3 regions of the Fontibacillus forbon genome follow, and region 1 is predicted to be linked to each of the others. Evidence: riboswitches for the same ligand, from Rfam matches in the RefSeq annotation. Region 1 holds a riboswitch; each other region holds the start of a gene.
The links. Region 1 has a riboswitch for thiamine pyrophosphate ahead of ACLB09_RS17075 (ABC transporter substrate-binding protein). Riboswitches for the same ligand answer to the same signal wherever they lie in the genome.
Positions count from the first base shown of each region.

Region 2: linked by a shared signal. The riboswitch ahead of ACLB09_RS21690 (ECF transporter S component) and the one ahead of ACLB09_RS17075 (ABC transporter substrate-binding protein) in region 1 are both predicted to bind thiamine pyrophosphate.
Region 3: linked by a shared signal. The riboswitch ahead of tenA (thiaminase II) and the one ahead of ACLB09_RS17075 (ABC transporter substrate-binding protein) in region 1 are both predicted to bind thiamine pyrophosphate.

Region 1 is NZ_JBKGFV010000004.1:279,431-286,642, forward strand. Features, by position in the region: gene ACLB09_RS17060 (sensor domain-containing diguanylate cyclase) at 1-830, opposite strand, end outside; gene ACLB09_RS17065 (cold-shock protein) at 1,017-1,226, opposite strand; gene ACLB09_RS17070 (cold-shock protein) at 1,324-1,524, opposite strand; TPP riboswitch at 1,759-1,871, shown strand; gene ACLB09_RS17075 (ABC transporter substrate-binding protein) at 2,065-3,066, shown strand; gene ACLB09_RS17080 (MTH1187 family thiamine-binding protein) at 3,113-3,406, shown strand; gene ACLB09_RS17085 (ABC transporter permease) at 3,403-4,173, shown strand; gene ACLB09_RS17090 (ABC transporter ATP-binding protein) at 4,194-4,997, shown strand; gene ACLB09_RS17095 (HD-GYP domain-containing protein) at 5,051-5,665, opposite strand; gene ACLB09_RS17100 (TatD family hydrolase) at 5,863-6,684, shown strand.
Region 2 is NZ_JBKGFV010000006.1:117,011-124,222, reverse strand. Features, by position in the region: gene ACLB09_RS21700 (DUF4097 family beta strand repeat-containing protein) at 1-668, shown strand, start outside; gene asd (archaetidylserine decarboxylase) at 693-1,487, opposite strand; TPP riboswitch at 1,644-1,755, shown strand; gene ACLB09_RS21690 (ECF transporter S component) at 1,869-2,570, shown strand; gene ACLB09_RS21685 (ABC transporter ATP-binding protein) at 2,575-4,212, shown strand; gene ACLB09_RS21680 (energy-coupling factor transporter transmembrane component T family protein) at 4,209-5,015, shown strand; gene ACLB09_RS21675 (YheC/YheD family endospore coat-associated protein) at 5,075-6,193, opposite strand; gene ACLB09_RS21670 (glycosyltransferase family 4 protein) at 6,435-7,212, shown strand, end outside.
Region 3 is NZ_JBKGFV010000005.1:185,444-192,655, forward strand. Features, by position in the region: gene ACLB09_RS19720 (DUF116 domain-containing protein) at 1-92, shown strand, start outside; gene ACLB09_RS19725 (peptidase) at 152-1,399, opposite strand; gene ACLB09_RS19730 (LysR family transcriptional regulator) at 1,550-2,461, shown strand; gene ACLB09_RS19735 (hypothetical protein) at 2,554-2,745, opposite strand; gene ACLB09_RS19740 (DUF2804 family protein) at 2,732-2,860, shown strand; gene ACLB09_RS19745 (ATP-binding protein) at 2,988-4,250, shown strand; gene ACLB09_RS19750 (hypothetical protein) at 4,323-4,670, shown strand; TPP riboswitch at 4,760-4,863, shown strand; gene tenA (thiaminase II) at 5,025-5,711, shown strand; gene thiM (hydroxyethylthiazole kinase) at 5,760-6,602, shown strand; gene thiD (bifunctional hydroxymethylpyrimidine kinase/phosphomethylpyrimidine kinase) at 6,599-7,212, shown strand, end outside.

The sequences.
Region 1 (7,212 bases):
TCGTTAACTACCGAGCATAGCACCACCGTTGCGGCGATAACCGAATTGATTCTGGCCAGATACCAGCCTAGACTGTAACGATTTCCCGCAAACAGCGTGAGGAGAATATCGAACAACAGAGCAAGCAAGGCTATGGAAATCCACAGATGCAGTACGCCGCGTCCGCGGAAGCGGACCGCCACCATCAGAAGCGCGGCCAGATTAATGAGCCCTACGACTGGACCGACACCGGAAGCCAACACATTCCAGTACCCTTCCGATTCAACCAGCACCGGAAACAAATGACTCCACGAAGTAGACAATTTGAACAATAAAAATACAACCATAAAAGTAAGTACTAAGCTCAATGCCGCGTACGCTGAAATTTCACTTTTGGATGAAATCGGCTTAGGGAACCGCTTCCCTACATATAAATATAACAAAATTCCAACGGGAAATCCCCCGTGCCAATAAATCCACAGCCAGGCCGCCGTCTGGTTGTCGGCCCCTAGCATTCCTTCCTCCGAGAACACTCCCGGAAAAGACAGGATGTGCAATGCAGTAATTAACCCCGTAAAGAGATAGGTGCAGGACATCACCAGGAGAGACGGAACCCCGGAAGCACGATATTGGTTAAACAAAATAAAGGCGGTTAACAGATCGCCAAAAATAAACCAGGAAATAAAAATCGGCAGAAAAGGCCCGAAGGCAGGAAGGGCTTTCATTCCAAAAGGAAGCGCCGCCGCGGATATTATTACTATGAGAAGGGCGAGCAGCAGAGCGAATCTCCTCTGGCTCTTGCTGGAGGGGATTTCAAGAATCTGGGATCCCACCTTGAAGTTACTATACACGGGGAATTCCCTCCTATTGTTTGCAGTAGCATCGTTGTCCATAATATTTCAAAGATATTAGATTTCACAATTTGATGCAATCCTTTTCTACGAGTTACTCATTCCCGAAATCAAAAAAGCTGCCCGGAGTGCTGAATGCAGCACCCTAGGCAGCTTTACTATTATTCTAAGGCAGGCCCGGATCGGTTAACGATCCGCTTTCATGGAGTTGGTGTTAATGAGTTGCGGAAGCATCTTTGTTTCTTTAACCATTTCAGAGGAACACAGCGGACATACCGGAATGTAATCAAACGCAAAGTTATCCCTCATCCATCCGTTGCAATCCTCGCTCATGCAAGACCATACCGGCGTGTTCTCCTCAGGAATTTCTTCTATCGTTTTTTTACGGTAGTTCATGATTACCTCCTATAGTGTTCTTTTGCTCAGGCGAACTGTATTCATAAAAAAACAAAAACTGCCCTTAACGCACGCGTTAAGAGCAGTTATGCCTGCATTACAGTTTTACGACGTTCTCGGCTTGCGGTCCGCGGTTGCCTTGAACAACGTTGAATTGTACACGTTGGCCTTCGTCAAGCGTTTTGAAGCCTTCGCCTGTGATTGCGCTGAAATGAACGAAAACGTCATTTCCGCCTTCAACTTCGATAAAACCGAAGCCTTTTTCAGCGTTGAACCATTTTACTGTTCCTGTTTCCATGAAAGATTACCTCCTGTTTAAAGATTAACATGCTCCTTTTTTACATAAAAAAATTCACATATTGAAAAAAGTTCATTTTTAGAAATTGACACTCTTTTCAATATCTGAATATCACTTCTCAAAACTTCAATTGTTTTCATTATACTCCGCCGGGAAGTAAAAAGCAAATCAAAAACCAACCTCTTGCTGGACATAAAATTGATGCCGGACTATAATAACTAGTGTAATCCGCAGTTTATAGTTCAGGGGAGCTGGAAATCGGCCGGCTGAGATTGTGTCCCGCAAAGACACTGACCCTTTAACCTGATCTGGGTAATGCCAGCGTAGGAAGAATGTTTAGCATGGACATATTTATTCATTGCCATGAACCTACGCGTCCCGATCCGGGGCGCTTTTTTTGTATCCTCATCCCCCGGGACGCTGTCGCCATTCAGAATCGCTTCAGGACATGAACGAACGAGAAACTGCGGAAATTCATTATCCGAAAAGGAGAGAATTTCTGTGAAGCAACCAAAATGGACACTACTCTTGTTGTGCGGAATGCTCTTGACAGTCCTAACGGCCTGCGGCCAAAACAACGAAAAAGCAAACAACCCTGCCGGAAACGAACCCGCAGCCTCCGACAAAGAAATCCACGCTACATTAAAGAACGTAAAAGTCGTCCTGGACTGGAGTCCCAACACGAACCACACCGGACTTTATGCAGCCAAGGAACAGGGTTTCTACAAGGAGGAAGGCCTGAATGTCGATATCGTCCTCCCGGGATCCGGCGGTGCGGACGCTATGGTCGCCTCGGGTGAAGTTCCTTTCGGCGTCAGTTACCAGGAGAGCGTGACCCAGGGCCGAACCCAAGGCGTCCCGCTCGTATCGATCGCCGCAGTGATTCAGCATAACACCTCCGGCTTTGCGGCTCCGGTAGACCGGGGCATCAAATCCCCTAAAGATTATGAGGGCAAAACCTACGGCGGCTGGGGCTCTCCCGTGGAAGAAGCGATCCTGAAGTCGGTAATGGATCTTTCCGGAGCCGATGTGAGCAAAGTGAAATTCATTAATATGGGTGAAGCCGACTATTTCACGGCGGTTAAGCGGGACATCGATTTCGCCTGGATTTTTTATGCCTGGACAGGCATCGAGGCCGAACTGCGCGGCGAACCGCTGGACATGCAATATGTTAAAGACTATTCGGATAAACTGGATTATTATACCCCGGTCCTGGTCACGAATGAAAAAACGATCGAAAGTGACCCAGAGCTCGTTAAAGCCTTTTTGCGTGCCACGTCGAAAGGTTATCAGTATGCAATTGACCATCCGGAAGAATCGGCGGACATCCTGCTGAAGGCCGTTCCCGAATTGGACAAGGATTTGGTCGTGGCCAGCCAGAAATGGCTTAGCCCGAAATATCAGGACGATGCCGTACGCTGGGGCGAGCAAAAACGCGAAGTCTGGCAAAATTACTCGGATTGGATGCATGAACGCAAGCTGATCGAAACACCGCTCGACACCGACAAAGCCTTTACGAATGATTTTTTGCCTGAGCAATAAGAAGCCATGCCATTCCTAATCTAAATTGAGAGGATGAACTACAACCATGCCAAACGCACTTTTAAGCATTCAGATTATACCGAAAACGCCGAACGGCGAAGACGTAATCCCTTATGTCGACCGTGCCATCGAGGTTATTCAGGCATCCGGGGTCAAGTACCAGGTCAATCCGCTGGAAACGACGATGGAAGGCGATCTGGAGGAACTGCTGGCCATCGTCAAGCAGATGAACGAAGCGGTAATGGAATTCGGCAGCACGGGGATCATCTCGCAAATCAAAATTTCTTACAATCCCAAGGGCGTCAGTATGGACAAGCTGACCGAGAAATATCGTCCATGAAACTCCGCCAGCTTTGGAACAGCGTATGGCCGCCCTTAGTGGCGGTCATCCTGTTTCTGATCCTTTGGCAAGCCGCGACCTCGCTTTTTCATATTGAAAAGTGGATCCTCCCGAGTCCCGCCGATATCGCCAAGGAAGCATCGGCCGGCGCCGCCGGCTTGTGGGAGCACACCTTGGCTACGCTGCGCCTTTTGCTGATGGGATTCGCTATCGGTACGGCTTTCGGACTGCTCGTGGCCTTTGCGCTGCATATTGTCCCGTTCCTGAAATCATCGCTCTATCCTTTGATTATCCTTAGCCAAAACGTGCCGACGATCGCACTCGCTCCCTTGCTCATGATCTGGTTCGGGTTCGGCATTCTTCCGAAAATCATCGTGATCACGCTCGTCTGCTTTTTTCCGGTAGCCGTGGCGGCGATGGACGGGCTAAGCCGGGCCGACCGCGTCATGCTGGATTATATGAGAATGGCCGGGGCCTCCAAAGCCCAGATCTTCACCAAGCTGGAGATTCCGCACGCGCTTCCCTCCATTCTGTCGGGGGTCAAGATTGCGGCTACATACAGCGTTATGGGCGCGGTCATCGCCGAATGGATCGGTGCCGACAAAGGCATCGGTTACTACATGATGCTGCAGAAGTCTTCCTTTCGCACGGACAAAATTTTTCTCGCCATCGCCATTATCGTCACCATCAGCCTGGCCATGTTCGGGCTAATCGCTCTGCTGGAAAAATGGCTGATCCGTTATAAACCGGCGAAGGACGACAAATAGAAGGGAGGTTTTTGACTATCATGCATACGGAATCATCCCCTATCTCCCCTCCGGCATCATTGGAAATTCGGGGAATCAGCCTGGCCTTTCGCGAACGCCGCCAACATCTGCCGGTGCTGAACGACGTTTCATTATCTCTCCCCGCCGGTAAATTCGTTTCCATTATCGGCCCTTCCGGTTGCGGCAAGAGCACGCTCTTTCATGTGATCGGCGGTTTACTGAAGCCGGACCGGGGAACCATCCTTATGGGAGGAGAGAACGTTACCGGCCAGCGCGGGCTCATCAGCTACGTGCCGCAAAAGCCGGCCCTGTTCCCCTGGCGGAACACGCTGGACAATGTGTTGCTTGCCCGTGAAATTACAGGCGGAGCAAGTGAGGCTGCGCGCGAAGAAGCACGCGCATGGATGAACCGGGCCGGGCTGGGCGGCTTTGAGAAAGCTTTCCCGCACATGCTGTCGGGAGGCATGCAACAGCGGGCCTCCTTTCTTCGGGGACTGCTCGCACCGCAGGAAGTGATCTGTCTTGATGAGCCGTTCAGCTCTCTGGACGAATTGACGCGGAGCGACATGCAGCGCTGGCTGCTCGATCTTTGGGAGGACAGCCGCCGGTCGGTGATTCTCATCACGCACAGTGTCGATGAGGCGCTGATTCTGTCCGATACGATCTATTTGTTATCGGGCCGACCGGCCACCGTGCTTCACCGGGTGGATGTGCCTTTTGCCCGGCCCCGGCGAGAAGACCTGACGGAGGATCCCGGCTTCTTGGAGCTTAAACGTGAGATCGGAGCGCGGATGAAAGAAGAACAACGCAAAAAGCCAATCTGACAGGCGGTTCCTCCGCCTGCCGGATTGGCTTCTTAAACATGGATAAGCGTTATTTACAATGAATAAATATCCAATGTCTGTTCAGGCAGTATCATCATGGCATGAACGACCTCCGGATCAAACTGGGTGCCTGCATGGCGAATCAGCTCCAGTCTGGCCTCGCTCAATTTGATTCTCCGGCGGTAAATTTTGTTCGAGGTCATCGAGTCAAAGGCATCGATGACCGCACAAATCCGGGCTCCAAGCGGTATTTCTTCCTCGCTTAGCCCCTCGGGATAGCCCCTTCCGTCCCACCGCTCATGATGATATCTTACAATGTCGACAATTTCCTGCCCGAATCCGGGATTGCTTTCCGCCATACGTGCTCCGATGACCGCATGGTGCTTGAGCATTTCCCATTGCTCATTCGTCAAAGGATCGCGCTGGGTGATAAGCTCGCGCGGAATAAGCGTTTTGCCGATATCATGCAAAAAGCAGCCTCTGACCAATTGCTCGGTTTGCTGCTCCGATAATCCCAGCGGTACCGCTATCTTCTCGGCCAGCATGGCTACTCTTGAAGAATGATAATAAATTTCCGGATGTACGTCCCGCAACGCCTTAAGCCATTGTCCGGCATCCGGATCCTGGTCCAGTTTCAGTTGTCCTATTTCAATTCTTGAAGCAACCACCGGCCCCTGCCTCCTAATGCCCAAGTCTGACTACATTTGCAAATTCCGAAAGCGCAAAAATTGGTAGTTTTGTAATGGAACTCTTTAACATTATAGGTCAAAAGTTATGAAAATGCATAGGGATATTTGACGAATTTTGGTGAATTCAAAGAGATCCTTGAGGAAATATACCTAAGCAGAAGGAGTGAAACAACCTTATGAACCCCCGTATCAAGTCTAATTCGGATTCCTTCTTCCCTTTGATCGACGCTCATATCCATCTCGATCACTACGAGGAAGAAGCCAGACACCGGATCCTGCAAAATGCAGAGGAATACGGATTAAATGCATTGATCGGCGTGTCGATGAATCTGGCTTCCTCTCAAACCAATCTGGAGCTGGCGGCACAATATCCTGGGCTCGTTATTCCGGCATTCGGCTACCATCCCGAACAGTCTGTGCCTTCTCCCGAGGAAACGCGAGCGTTGCTGGATTGGATGAAATCTCAAGCTTCCAGCATGGCTGCCGTAGGCGAAATCGGGCTGCCTTATTACAACAGGCTAGAGGCGGAGAAGCAAGGCAAGCCCTTTGACCTTGAGCCTTATATCGCCTTACTGAATCAGCTTCTGGAGCTTGCGAAGAACCTTGGCAAACCCGTAGTACTTCATGCCGTCTATGAAGACGCAGACCTGGTTTGCGATCTCTTGGAACGTCATGGAATCGGGCAAGCTCATTTTCACTGGTTCAAGGGTTCGCAGCACACCGTGCGCCGCATGGCGGAGCGCGGTTATTACGTCTCCTTCACCCCGGACCTGGTCTACGAGCCGGAAATCATGGAACTGGCACGCAGCTATCCCGCTGACCTCGTCATGGCGGAGACCGACGGCCCTTGGCCATTCGAAGGTCCCTTTGCCGGGCAGGCTACCCATCCCGCCATGGTCCGTGACGTCGCGGCGGCATGGGCCCGGCTGCACGGGTTAACTCATGAGGAAGGATGCCATATCCTGTTTAACAACGCCCGGCGATTCTACGGCCTTTAACGGAGGCCCTGCTACAGGAAGGCAGCCTGCGGGTTTGCGGCCGCAGTTCCTTTCCGGTTTTGCGGATTCGAGTGCAGTTCACTGACTGGGAACCGCGGTGTCCACCACTAGCCATGAACTGAACTTCGTACTGCCGTTTGTGGCCAAGGTAACTACGAATTGCGGCTGCGAATTTTTGATACAGGCTAGACTATGGACTATAGGCTTGAGGCTTTGGCTTTTGGGCTATGGGCGGCGAGCCCTCGCCGGTTCTAACGGACATGAGAGACGTTATTCTCCGTACTGTGACCTTATTGAGCCGAATTCTGCCTAATTAAGGTCTCTGGTGTCCGTTAGCTTATAAAAAAGCGAAATTTGAGGTTATTAACGTCTCCCATGTCCGTTAGAGCAGAGCGCATCACGTCGGCTACGACGCAAATTTAGCGTTGAGGCCAGCTTGTCGCCCTGTCAACAGCTCCTATTGACAATGGACTTCTCAAATGCAATAATTTGATAATCATCTAATTAGCGTAACGTCAAATCATTTTG
Region 2 (7,212 bases), on a different contig from region 1:
GCTCGGCTTCGGGGATCACGCTGGAGAATGCGGTCGGAGATATTGAAGTGAAGCAAATCCCGGGCAAGGAAATTACCGTTGAGGTTAAAATTTGGGCCCAGAAGAGAGCGTCTCGCGAGGATGATCTCAAAAGCGTGTTTGAACAAGCGACCGTCTCCATTAAACCTGACGGAAACAAAGTGGAAATCTACACGCATGCCAAAGACGACCCCGGCAAAAATCTTTGGGAATGGGGCCAAAAAAACCTGAATTATTCGGAGTTCAGCATCGATTATGTGATCGGACTGCCCGAAGGAATTTCTACTTTTGACATCGACAGTGATGTCGGCGACGTAAGTCTTGCCGGATTGAAGGGAAGCTATCAAATTAAGAACGATGTCGGAAGTATCGAGGTCATGGATGCAAGCATTACCGGGGAGTCGAAGATCAGTACCGCAACGGGCAGCATAGATCTGGGGATTTCGCGGATGGAGAGCGGAGGAAGTTTATCCGTGAAAGCGGATATCGGCAGCATTGATGTGGATTTAACGGATTTGCCGGACGTTGATCTGGAAACGAAGGCCGATGTCGGCGATATCAGCGGAGCCCCGAAAGGCAAAAGCCAGCGGGGAAGCGGCGGGCCGCTTCTGTCGCTTGAAACATCCGTAGGGTCCATCACCGTAAATTAACGGTAACGGACCTTCCGTCAGGTCTTATTTGGAACGGGGAAAGAAGACGCCAAGCGGTTCGCCCATCTTAACCTTCTGGCCGACGGCGCGTTCCGGGGAGGGCGCAAACGTGCCGCTTTCGGTCAGGAGAACGACGGTGGAACCGAATTCGAAATAGGCGAGGTCATCGCCCTGATTCCAGCGGGTGGCTTTGGCATCGGTATAGCGGATGCTGCTTACGTTCATAGCGCCCACCTTCACCACGGCGATTTCCCCGCGTCCGTGCTTTAGATACGTAATGAGCCGCTCGTTGCGGCTAAGCACGTTTTTCATCTGTCTCATGGCAAAATCATGGACAGGATAAACCTTGCCCTTGATATGTTCGCTTTCAAGCAGCGTGCCGGCGGCCGGAGCATGGATACGATGGTAATCGGTCGGACTCAGGTAGAGGACGAAGGCGTATCCGTGCAAATAGCTCTGCATGCGCGGCGAATCGTTAAGCAACTCCTGCAGGGTGTAATCCTGTCCTTTGACGTTCAAGATCGTGCCGGAGCGGATTTCCCCCATAAAAGTAATGAGCGCATCCACCGGACTAATCAGTCCGTCGTCACTCTGATGGACCGGACGCATGCCGCTCTTCAATTTGCGCGTGAAAAATTCGTTTAAGGTACGGTATTCTTTCAGTTCCTTCTCTGCCTCGTGCAGAGGTATGCCGTATGATTTTGCGAACCAAGGAATCATATAGCGGCTCGCTTGCGAATGCGAGAACCGGCCCATAAGTTTGGAAATCCATTTCCGGGAGGTCAGTTCCGTCATCCATTTCATCCAGTTTGCGGCCAAATCGTATCCCCCTAACACCATGATCAACGGGACAAAGATCCCTTTTCCACTTCCGCTAATATTGACATAGAATAGTTCCGAAATCAATAACGAAAGTGCTTTCACTATTTTTTGCTTGATTATTTGGAAAGATCTAGAGTATATTAATTCCAATCGCATATGGGATACGGGGGCTTGAGTGAATCAGGCTGAGATGGCAGCATATCCCGCTGCAGACCGTTAATCTGAACTGGATAATGCCAGCGTAGAGAATCTAACGTCCGGAATGTATGTATGTTGTTTATTGCACATGCATTCTCCCGTGGACCTAGTAACCGTCTGAGCCTATTCAGCCGGTTTTTTGTTGCGTCCAAAAATAGTTGGTCTAGAGGAGGAGTTATTATGCAAGAGATCACCAATCAAAAGGATCAAAGCAGTCAGCCAGGTCAGTCAGGCCATTCAGGTCCGTCGGATCGGCCAAGTCAACGGAATCAGCAAACGGAATCTCATTCTCCGGCTCTTCCGAAAAGAGGCCTGAAACTGAGCGACATCCTGGTGACGGTGCTGGTGTCGCTAGTACTCGGCGTGGTTTATCATTTCTGGAGTTCGGTATACAATCTGTTCTCCCCGTTATTCCCTCAAGCCGATGAACTGGTGTACGGGATGTGGTTTATAGCTCCGACGCTCGTGTTCCTTCTGATTCGCAAACCTGGCGTAGCTTTACTTGCCGAAGTGGCGGCCGCCCATGTGGAAATTTTGTTCGGCAGCGAGTGGGGGGTTCAACTGGTGCTCTACAGCGTGCTTCAGGGGTTGGGCGCAGAGCTTGTATTTGCTTGTTTCCGGTACCGCAAGTTTTCGCCTTCCGTGGCCGCTTTGGCGGGAGTTGCGGCTGCGGCGGGATCGATTATTCCGGATATTTATTACGGCTATGTGGCCGATTACGAGACCTGGCTGTTGATCGCCAAATATGCAATGCGAGCCGTCAGCTCTGCCTTGATTGCGGGTTATCTTGCCTATGCTTTGGCCAAGGCGGTGGAAGCCACCGGCGTTACCTCACTGCTTCGCCCCGTAGCTGCAAAGGATTACGCGGCTCTGGACGATTGATGCCATGAGCAGTTTACCGTTTAATGCTACAACTTGGGGAACAGGCGAGGGAATAAACGATAGGCCCCAACCCGCTGCCGCGGTGCAAGATTTGCGGCTGAAATTTCCGGGATACGATACCTTCGTGTTTAAGGATCTCTCTTTTGAAGTGCTGCGCGGGGAGAAGCTGTTGCTTCTCGGGCCGAGCGGCTGCGGGAAGTCGACGCTGCTGCAGGTGCTTGCCGGTATCATCCCGGGGCTTGTTGAAGTCCCCCTGAGATGCTCGGGGCAAATCCTCCCTTCTTCCTGGGGAATGCTGTTTCAGGATCCCGACACTCAATTTTGTATGCCCTATGTCGATGAGGAACTGGCTTTTGTTCTGGAAAACCGGGGAGTCCCCAGAGAGGAAATGCTTCCCCGAATGCAGGAGGCACTGAATCAGGTAGGACTTCGCTTGGAGGCGGTTCATCAACCGATTGAATCGCTGTCCCAAGGTATGAAGCAGCGGCTGGCTCTAGCCTCCATATTGCTTATGGATCCTGAAGTTTTGCTGCTTGACGAACCCTCAGCCTTGTTGGACCCTGAAGGGCGGAAGCAGATTTGGGAAGCCGTACGGCAGGTAGCCGAACACCGGACATTGATTATTGTCGAACACCGCATTGAGGAACTGCTTGAATTGGGCCTGGTGGACAGAGTCGCCTTGTTCGGACCCCAGGGACAATTACTGGGGCAAGGAGATCCGGATGAACTGTTTCCCCGATTCCAACAGGAGCTTGAAGCGTATGGAATCTGGCATCCCGGTGTCTGGAACCGGTTCCGGGCGACCTCAGGCGTAAAGGAACAGCCAATGCGTTTGGAGCAGACGGAGCATCCGGATGACTCGAACCACCCGAACCACCCGAACTATCTGGAGCATCTGGAGCAGCAACCTCTCATCGAACTTTCCGGCCTTCGAGGCTTCCGCCGGAGCCGGCCTGTCATTCAAGTGGACCGGGCCGAGGTGTACCCCGGAGAATTTATCGCTGTTACGGGTCCTAACGGAGCGGGAAAAAGCTCGCTGCTGCTAGCCCTGATGGGTCTGCTTCCTACGGAAGGGGAATATGGTTTGTGCGGAACCCGGACCGGCGGGAGAAAGCACCGGAAACGCCGGGTGCAGACCGCGAGAGAGGTCATTGGTTTCGTTTTTCAGAACCCGGAATTCCAGTTTGTCGAGAATGAGGTGGAGAAGGAGATTGCTTTTTCACTGCGTGAAGAGGGTGTCTCACCGGATGAGATCAATCGGCGGGTAGAGCAGGCACTCGATCAATTTGGCCTCGCCGGAATGGGACGGCGCCATCCGTACCAGTTGTCGCTTGGACAAAAGCGGAGGCTAAGCGTGGCGGGAGCCGCGGTTACGGGGAAATCCATCCTGCTGCTTGATGAGCCTACGTTTGGACAGGATGCGGTGAATACGTTCGCGATTTTGAATTTATGCGAGGAATTGAGATCCGGGGGGACGGCCATCATTATGGTGACCCATGAAGAGCAAATTGCGGAGATGATGGCGACCCGCAGATGGGAAGTCAGGGACGGGGTAATGACCGACCGCGGTTTGACGGAACGGGGGACCGGCATTGCCCGGGGGAAGTCGCGTGAATATTGTGGCAACCTGGTGACGGTATGAAGGGACTGTTGATGCCTTCCTACCGGACCTGGATGCACCGCGCCAATCCGGTGTTCAAGCTGGTTGCCGTAATTTTGCTGTTCCTCCTCGGTTTATTTACGCATGAGATTGATTTTATGTTTTACCAGGCGGCCGTGTTCACGTTGCTGCTGTTTTGGCTCAGCGGATACGCCTTTTGGAAAGTGCTGCTCATCGTATTGTCCTTTGCTCTTGTGTTTATTTCTTCTTCTTCGACGATGATTTTGTTCGGTAAGGGGGATCACGTCTGGTGGCATTGGGGGCTGATCACCATTACGGAAGAAAGCTTTTACCGGGGTCTCCACATCGGATTTAAATCGGTGACCTTTGCGGCGGAAGGCCTGCTGTTCGTCCTGACGACATCCTCCGTGGAGTTGTTTTATGCCTTGATGCAAAAAGCCAAGCTTCCTCCCAAATTTGCCTACAGTTTTATGGCCTCCGTCCGGCTGCTCCCGATGGTATGGGAGGAGTTCCAAATCCGCCGGAATGCGCTCCGTATTAGAGGGGCTCGGAGGATAAAGGGGCCGCGGGGATGGATCACGGGAATCAAACTGTATGCGGTTCCTCTGCTGTCCCAAAGCATCCGGAGAGCGCATCGCGTAGCGGTTGCGATGGAGACGAAGGCTTTTGACGGGAATGGCCGCAGGACGTACTATTATCACTCCGTCTTTTCGAGGTACGATCTGCTGATTGCATTGCTCCTAGTTGCGGCGGTTGTTTCCGCTATTGTGTTAAGCGGCATGTTTCCGCTGTATTCCGTCGCGGATGTAAGATATTTGCGTTAAAAACCAAAACGGCTGCCCCTTGGACGGAGTGCAGCCGTTTTTCTTTTGAAGCCAAAGATTCACTGCATTTTCCCCAAATAGGGAGGAACCGGGGAAGGTTGTTCTACCAGATAGCGGGCAAACGCCATCGGTTGACGATAGGTTTCTTTCCAGGTTTCGTTCATTTCGGCTTTGCGGAATCCGTAGCGCTGATCCCTGCCGTTGCATTCTATGAAGTAAGGGTGGCCGTTCGGAGTCAGGCCGATATCCAGTCCGAGATCGCCAAGCAGCGGCAGGCAGGAAGATAACCGTCTTGCAATAGCCAGCGCCAGCGCCTCTACATGGGATAGGATGACGGGAACGAGATGAGGGGGCAAGGCTTCGGTTAACAACGCTGGTGCGGGATAGGCTCCGCCGCCTTTGGCCACGTTGGAGATAAAGCTGCCCGGCGGTGCGGCTTTGGCGAACAGGCCTGTGACTCCCCATCTTCCGGTCAGCCCGCGCTGTACCGTAACGCGGAGATCGATCGGGCGATGATTGAATTCCGCCAGCGGAATCCGTTCTTGAAGAAGATATGGCACGCGCTGCAGGAGCCGTCGCAACCAAGGCGGAGGTTCCTCTTTTCTTAACCGCACGGCGCTTCCGGCTTCCTTTCCTTTGGAAGCGGGGAACTGGATCTCCCAATAATTATCGCGCAGAACCAGCCTCATGATTCCTTGGCCCACCGAGCCGCGGACCGGCTTTAGAATAAGGTCCTGATGCCGTGCCATCATTTCCTGCAGGGAAGCCCAGGAAGCGGGGGCGGTCTCGGGTAAATAAACCCGTAGCGAGTGATCGCCCCATAACAAATTGTGGATGTAATCTTTTCCGTATCGGTTGTTTACGTTAAAAATCTTCTTTCCTTGCGAGCTGAGCGCCTGAATTTTTTTGCGGGCCGCAGGGTCGGTATACAATGCCCGGTTATGAATCACGGACGGAATCGGCATGAGCGTCTTAACGTAGTCACGTCCGTCATAGATATAGACGATGCATTTGTTTTGCTTCAGATCCATATCCCCCAAACGAAGAAAACAGGGAGTTAATCCGTATCTTCGCGCGGCTTCCTCATAGTTGGCTAGCGACTCCTGACCGGTCTTTCGCCGGGGGATTCCCCTGTACATACTGGAATTAAGCAGAATACCGACATGGTTCTGTCCCATAGGTGTCTCTCCTCCTCGATACGGCTTCTTCATTACTTTATGTGGACCGGGGCGGAAGGCGTGGACGACTGTTCTGCTTCAGCCGCCTGTTTTGGGATTCCCTGTGCGGGAGAGCTGCCCGAAGGCGGCAGGCCATTCGTCACCCTTGCTGCCGTGAAGCCGTATATTTAAGGAAATAAGCAATGAGGCAGGCAAGACACCGCCTGAACTTATCCGCTCTCAACGCAAAGGAGGAATAGGCATGACTGCGCCAAAGGTGGCGGTCGTTACCCCGGGATCCTTCGTTATCCCTTCAGGGCGAAGCAGCTCGGTGGAACGGGTGGTGGAGAAAGTATGCCCGCTCGCCGCAAAGAGACTGGATATCCGTATTTACGGTGTTGCCGATGGCCGTCTTCCGACAGTAGGGACGGTTTCCGGCATCCCCTGTTACCGCTTGCCCGGCGGGCGGCATTATTTTCATTCCATTGTGCGTCATCTTCGGCTCTGGAGACCGGACACGGTTGAAGTTCATAACCGGCCTCTGCTTGCGCATCAAATAAAAAGCCGGCTTCCTAAGACCCGTGTATGTTTGAACCTTCATTCGACCACGTTTCTCGTTCATTCCCGCAGATCTCCTAATGAGATGTCCAGGATGCTGGGGTCGCCCGACGGACTGATCGTCAACAGCGTATATTTAAAAGAAGAGATTCAGAGAAGATTTCCATTCTTGAAGACCCGGATTGAGGTAAATCCGCTCGGGGTCAGCCTGGATGATTTTAGCCCGCGATGGACGCCGGCAGGGGAAGCCATGCGTTTGGCCAGACTAGCCGATCTAGGTTGGAGCGGCCGGAAAATCGTACTGTTCGTCGGGCGGCTTCTCCCGTCCAAGGGAGTTCATCATCTGCTGAACGTGTGGGGGGAGATTTTAAGCCGGGAGCCTGAAGCTATGCTTCTGATTGTCGGCAGCGCCTTCTACGGAAGCGACAGGGATACTCTTTACTCGAGGGGGTTGAAAAAAAGGGCGGAACCGTTTGGTGACC
Region 3 (7,212 bases), on a different contig from region 1:
TTCTGAATAATAGCGGCTGCATCAAGCATTGGCATGAGACCGGATTGGTTACGGACATCGATCTGAGCAGATTACTAAATCGTATGCAATAAAACAAAGAACCTTCAATTCCGCGCCGGGCGGATTGAAGGTTCTTTTATTAAACCCGTTCTTATCGAGGAGTTACGGCATCCTTGTCATCCGTAACGATGATGACTTCAGCGTTGGTCATGCCAGGCAACGAGCGGGTCATCATCGGCGAATGGTAGGCGACGATCTTCGTGCCGGCTCTCAAAGCCGTGTCTCCGCCCAACGTCGGGATGATTACCGTTTCTTCAGTGATATTCAAGATTACATCATTGTCCGTCGAATCGTCCGAACCGACATTGACATAGATTTTACCGTCCGAAGTCAGCTCGGAAGCCTTAACCGTTCCAACTACTTTTGGAGCTTCCGCGGCTTGCACTACGATCTTATCCGCATGGGATTGAGCCGGGTAAATCATGGTCATGATTTCAGGATAGTATGCCTTAACGCGCAGATCCGTTTTCAGGTCATCTTTCGTCAGCACTTTCCCGCTTTCATCCAGAATTTGCGTGCTTTCATCCACGGTCAGAATAATGTAGTTGGTACCGCCCTGTTCCAGCGAATTACCGATTACGGTGATTTTGTTGTCCGCAATATTCGTAATGACTCCGTTCGTACCGGGTGCCTCCTCACTAGGCGTTTGCGTTTCCCCTTCCGCACTTTCCGTGTTTACAACAACATAGTTTGTCGTTGATTGAGCAGGGAGGCTCATCATTACGGCCGGGCCGTAGAAAGCTCTAACCGTCATTCCGGCTTTAATGTCGGCCGCCGTTACGGTTTTGCCGTTTTGATCCACAAGCTGGGCTTTATCGGCAAAATGCAGAACGATGCTGTCTTCGATGCCGGAGTACAATTCGGTTCCCTTAACTAAAATGCCGTTATCTCTAACTTCGGTTACCGTGCCGTCGATCGCCGCAAAATTTTGGTCCTGAACGACCAGCGTCAAAGCGGTTCCGCGGGCTGGCAAGCTCTTGGTAATGTTTGGGCTATAGAAAGCTTTAACGGCTTTCTTTTCATCCACGATCGTTTTCAGAGCAACTTTTTTGCCTTTGGAGTCAACGATTTTGGTATCTTTCGTGATGGATAAAATAATTTCGCTTTGGTCGGTTTGTGACAATCCGCGACCTGTGACGGTGATGAATTTACCGGTTTGATCATTGACGAAGTCGGTGATCTGTCCCAACGTGCCCGGAACTACTTTGGCCTGGTTCAGAATCAGAGCTCCCGGATGAGGGGTAGTCGCTGGCGGCACATCTTGCGCGAATGCGGCCAACGGGATAGCGGTCATAGCCAATAGGGATGCTGTAGCGATTGCTTTGTTCATCTTTTTCATCGAGTAAGTCCTCCTGCATGTTGGTTAGTTAGTGTGATTCTCTTTGGCTGTTCTCATATACCCCAGACGGGATATCCGCCGAAATGTTGCACAAGCCGTGTATTCATTTCTAAAATAGGAGGATAAGACCAATAGAGTGGGGGGAAATCCATGACCTTGCAGCAACTGAAATATGTCATCGAGGTCGCGGGCCGCGGCTCCATGAATGAGGCGGCCAAGCGGCTGTTCATCTCCCAGCCCAGTCTATCCAACGCAATCCGGGATTTGGAGGAAGAGATTCGGATCACGATATTTGAACGTACCAATAAGGGGATTACCTTGACGAACGAAGGCTCCGAGTTTTTAAGCTACGCCCGTCAGGTCGTTGAGCAGGCCGAACTTTTGGAGAACCGCTACCTGAACGGCAAGCTTCCTCCGCAGCACTTTTCGGTGTCCACCCAGCACTACGCATTTGCCGTAAATGCCTTTGTTAATCTGGTACGGGAATACGGGCATGAAGAATACGAGTTGGCGTTGCGGGAGACGAAAACGTATGAAATCATCGAGGACGTGAAGTCACGGCGAAGCGAGATCGGTATTCTTTATTTGAACGATTTCAATGCCAAAGTCATCAACAAGTTGTTAAAAGATGCCGGCCTCCAGTTCAATAGTTTATTCGTGGCTAAGCCGCATATTTTCATCAGCATCCAAAATCCGCTTGCCAAGCAAGCGATCGTCACGATTGATCAATTGCAGGAATATCCCTATTTATCGTTCGACCAGGGGGAATACAATTCATTTCATTTTTCCGAGGAAATCCTCAGTACCCTGTCCCATCCGAAAAGCATCCGGGTTAACGACCGGGCGACGCTGTTCAATTTGCTGATCGGGCTGAACGGATACACGATTTCTACGGGGGTTCTCAGTTCGGATTTAAACGGGAACGAGATTATCCCGGTTCCGCTTGATTGTGGCGAAAATATCAATGTCGGATGGATTTGCCACAAAAATGCGGCGCTCTCCAAATTGGCGCTGGCTTATGTTCAGGCTTTGGAGGAGTCGGTGGAAAGCACGAAGGGTTGAAATGACCATATCGCAAAACGGCCCAACGACTCAAGGTTGAATAATTCCAAAACATGGATTATCAAAACAGCTAATATGGATTAGAATTGCTATTAGAAACCCAGAAACGGAAGGGTGTCATGCAGCATGAAGAACAAGCCGGCTGGAAAGCCGGAGAGGGGCTGAAGACCCGGGTGGGGAAAAGAGATGGATCCGCAGCGGGTGCTGCCGGAATATCCGCGGCCCCAGATGGCAAGGAACGAGTGGATGAGTCTGAACGGATTATAGCTGTTGTTCGTAGACAATAAATGCCACCAGTTATTCGGTACATTTACGGGAAAAGCCGTACTGGACGACGGGCGGGTTATCAAAATTGAGAACTTGGTAGCTTTTATCGGACATGCGGTGAACAACTGGTGATGGGAAAGCGCCGCCTTCACGGAGAGATCTGTCATGGTTAGCCTGGGGATTAAAGGGTTTAACATATAAATATGGAATTATTATAAAAAACCTAATTTTTATGTCCAGAGATGAAGGGTGACTTCGGATGACCGTTCTAAAAGAGATAATTCTCCAGTTGTTTTTTGCGCTGATGCCCTTTCTGATGTTTAATGTTTACTACCGGGATCAGCCCCGGAACTTTACGAAGAAGTTTATAGTCATCACTAGCGTAATCAGTCTGTTTCTTTCCATGACCTTCGGAGCGAGTGCGGTGAGCGGGTACTTATTTGACATCCGGTACGTCATAGTCTTCTTTGGACTTATCTTCGGCGGCTTGCAGACAGGGATCATTCTGATTTTGGAGTTTGTGCTGTACCGTTTGTATCTGGGCGGTGACGGAACAGGCGTAGCGATGCTGCTAATGACCATTATTTTTCCCTTGTCCCTACTTCTCCGGAAGCTTTATCTGAATTCGCGGCGGAAGATGCCCGTTATTTTATTGGCCGGCTCCGTTTTCTCCCTCATTTCACTTCTTCTTGTGTACTTGCATAATCCCAATTCATTTGAAGACAATTTAATGTTTCATATTATCGTTATTCCGGTTCAAAATTTTTTCGGTAACTGGTTACTGATCTCGTTATTTCAAAAGGCGGTCATCGAAAAGAAAGTTGTTATCAATTATGCGCAAAATGAAAAGGTGGAAATGATCAGCCAGGTTGCGGCATCATTGGTCCATGAAGTGCGGAATCCGCTAACGGCCGTGAAGGGGTTCTTAAAGCTGATCCGTGAGTCTGCCCTGGAACGGGACCGTGTTCACCGTTACATCGACATTTGCGTAAGCGAATTGGAACGTACCGAATATATTCTCTCCGAATATCTTTCCATGTCAAAACCCTTAAAGGATCATCAGGAACCGACGGATTTGCGTCATCTTCTACAGGTTACTATGGAGGTAATGCGTCCCTATGCGAATATGCACAATGTCGGGTTGGATGGCCAATACGCTGCCGGACCCGTCTGGATTTTGGCAAATCCCGAGAAAACCAAACAAGTGCTTATGAACTTGATAAAAAATGCGATTGAAGCCTGCTACGAAATCCCGGGCGGAAAGGTTTCCCTGGATCTTACGGCTGCGGGCGGCAAAGCTACCCTGATCATTGAGGACAATGGAATCGGGATGACGGAGGATCAGATCGAACGGCTCGGCTCCGTCTTTTTCTCCACCAAATCGAAGGGAACGGGGCTGGGGCTGTCCTTCTCGTACCAGGCGATTCAGGCGATGGGAGGCACGGTATCCTTGAAAAGCGTTCATCGGGCGGGAACCCGGTTTACGATCAAGCTACCTCTGTCCGAACAGGCGGCGGGCTAATTATCTGTTCCGAAAATGGGCCTAAAAAGGCCCGCTCCGGCATATCCATGGATATAGAGGAGCGTGAGAAGCTTGGACAAGATCGTGGAACGATATTATCAAGTGAAGCAAAGCCAAAAGGAGCTGGAAGAAGAGCTTACGGAGCTGCGGCAGGCCATTCTGGACTATTGCCGGGAGCGGGAGACGGTGAATCTGGACCTTGGCACCCATGTGGTGAAGCTTGTTTCCCAGAACCGCAGGGAATACGATGAGCAGAAACTGTACGAGGCACTGCCGGACCTGGAGCTTTGGCGCATGCTATCCAAACCGGATTCCGCCAAAATCGCGAGCCTGGTGAAATTGAACGTGATCGCAGAAGAGAAAATCAAGAATACCTATACGCTTAAACCCGTAATGGTGTTGCAGGTCGATAAGAAGTAAAGAAGCAGGAAACGCATTGCTAGGCCTTGAAATTTCAAAACGTTTGACAGATCTTGTAAACCTGAGTACAGTTATAAACAATAGAATAGGAAGTCCACTAGGGGAGCCGTGTTCGGCTGAGACAAGAATCAATCTTGGACCCTTTGAACCTGATCTAGTTCGTACTAGCGTAGGAAAGTGGAGCCGGCCTTTTACATCTTCATGCAGATTGGTTGTTTAGTTCACGCAGATGAAGCCGCTCCGTTTCCGGGGCGGCTTTTTTGGTGCTTATTGGGCTCCATAATAACGAATGTACGGACCCGCTAGCGGTACTTTCGGTTCTTAATGTCATTTATTCAATCGGAGGTGGGAAAGGTGAGTTTCTCTGAAGAGCTTCGCCGTGAGGCGGACGGCTTGTTCCAGGCAATCTTTGAACATCCTTTTGTACGGGGCATCGCGGAAGGAAGGCTGAGCCGGGAACAGTTGATCCATTACGTCAAACAGGATTACGAATATTTGAATGCCTATATGCGGATTTACGGCATTGCGATTTCAAAATGCTCACGACGCGAGGACATCGCGATGTTTCAAGAGCAGATCCATTTTATTTTGCATAGCGAGGTTCATCCGCATCAAAATTTCTGCACGGCTGCCGGGGTGACTTACGAGGCATTGCAGGGTTATCCGTTAGCGCCGTCCGCACACCATTACATCCGGCATATGCTGACCGTTGCTCATGAAGGCAGCCTTGGTGAAATTATGGCGGTGCTGCTGCCGTGTCCCTGGACGTATATGGAAATCGGTCAAACCTTGATGGAGGAAGTACGCCCCGATGATTCGCATCCGTTCTGCGACTGGATCTCGTTTTACGGAGATCAGGCAGGCGATGCTACAACAAAAATGCGGATGCAAGTGGATGCGTGGGCGGAAGCGGCTACCGCTGCTGAACGTGCGCGGATGAGGGAACATTTTATGCATAGCTGTCAATTGGAGTATATGTTTTGGGACATGGCTTATAAGCAGGAGGTATGGCCGGTTCCGATGCAGGCAGCGGTGCTGTGAGCTTAAATCTTTGACGCAATATTAAAGCTAAGTGAGAGGTGGATGAACATGAGTATGCTGGAAAAAGAGTTGTCTTTTCTCCTAACGAAAATGCAAAAAGCAAAACCGCTGGTTCATAACATGACCAATGTGGTTGTAACCAATTTTACGGCAAACGGGCTTTATGCGCTGGGCGCCTCGCCGGTGATGGCCTATGCTCCCGAAGAGGTTGCCGATATGGCCAAAGTTGCGGGAGCTCTGGTACTGAATATCGGAACTTTGACCGCCGAACTGGTGGACGCGATGGTGATAGCCGGGCTCTCCGCCAACGCAAACGGGGTGCCGGTGTTACTTGATCCCGTTGGGGCGGGAGCAACCCGGTTCCGGACGGAATCCGCGCTGAGGATATTACGAGACGTCAAGATTTCGCTGGTACGCGGCAATGCGGCGGAAATTGCCCATCTCGTCGGTGAAGCCCGCGAGATCAAGGGCGTGGACGCCGGGGAGAGCGGAAGCTACGACAATGCCGTTCTGGCCGTACGGGCCGCGAAGGAACTGGGAACCGTCGTAGCCATTACCGGGCGCGAAGATGTTATCACCGACGGCAAGCTGTGCCGGGTGATCAGCGGCGGAGACGCGCTGATGACTCAGGTAACCGGCACGGGATGCCTGTTGACGTCGGTGCTGGGTGCTTTTGCGGCGGTCGAGCAGGATTTGCTGCTTGCCGGAACGGCCGGGCTGGCCTTCTATGGCACGGCGGCTTCCCGCGCTGCCGAGCGAACGGCCGCATTCGGGCCGGGCAGCTTCCAGACCGCCTTCCTGGACGAACTGGCGAAGCTGCATCCGCATTCGCTGAAGGGATACGCCGCCGTCCGGGAAATCCAGACGACGGCTGCCGGAGGCCTGTCGTGACCGGCCTCCGCATTTCAAAGGCGCTGACGATCGCCGGATCGGACAGCGGCGGCGGAGCCGGGATCCAGGCCGACCTCAAAACGTTCCAGGAACTGGACGTTTACGGGATGTCGGCCATTACGGCGATAACGGTGCAGAACACGCTCGGAGTCAGCGGGGTTTACCCGCTGCCGCCGGAGGCGGCGGCAGAGCAAATCCGGGCGGTAGGCTCCGACCTCGGCGTCGATGCGGTGAAGACGGGCATGCTGTTTGACGCCGGCATCATCCGTGCCGTCTCCGCCGAAATCAGAAAATTCGGCTGGGAGCGGGTCGTCGTCGATCCGGTGATGATTGCGAAAGGCGGCGCGGAGCTGTTGCGGCAGGAAGCGGTCCTCGCGTTAAAAGAGGAGCTGCTTCCCCTGGCCCTGGTAGTCACGCCGAATATTCCGGAGGCGGAAGTCCTGGCCGGGATGACGATCAGCACGATGCAGGACCGGAGGGAAGCCGCGAAAATCATTAGCGCCATGGGACCGAAGCTGGTCGTGATCAAGGGCGGACATGACGGGGGCGACGGGAAAGCGGGGAAAGTTGCGAATGCGATGAATGCGGTGAAGATGGTGAACGGAGGGGA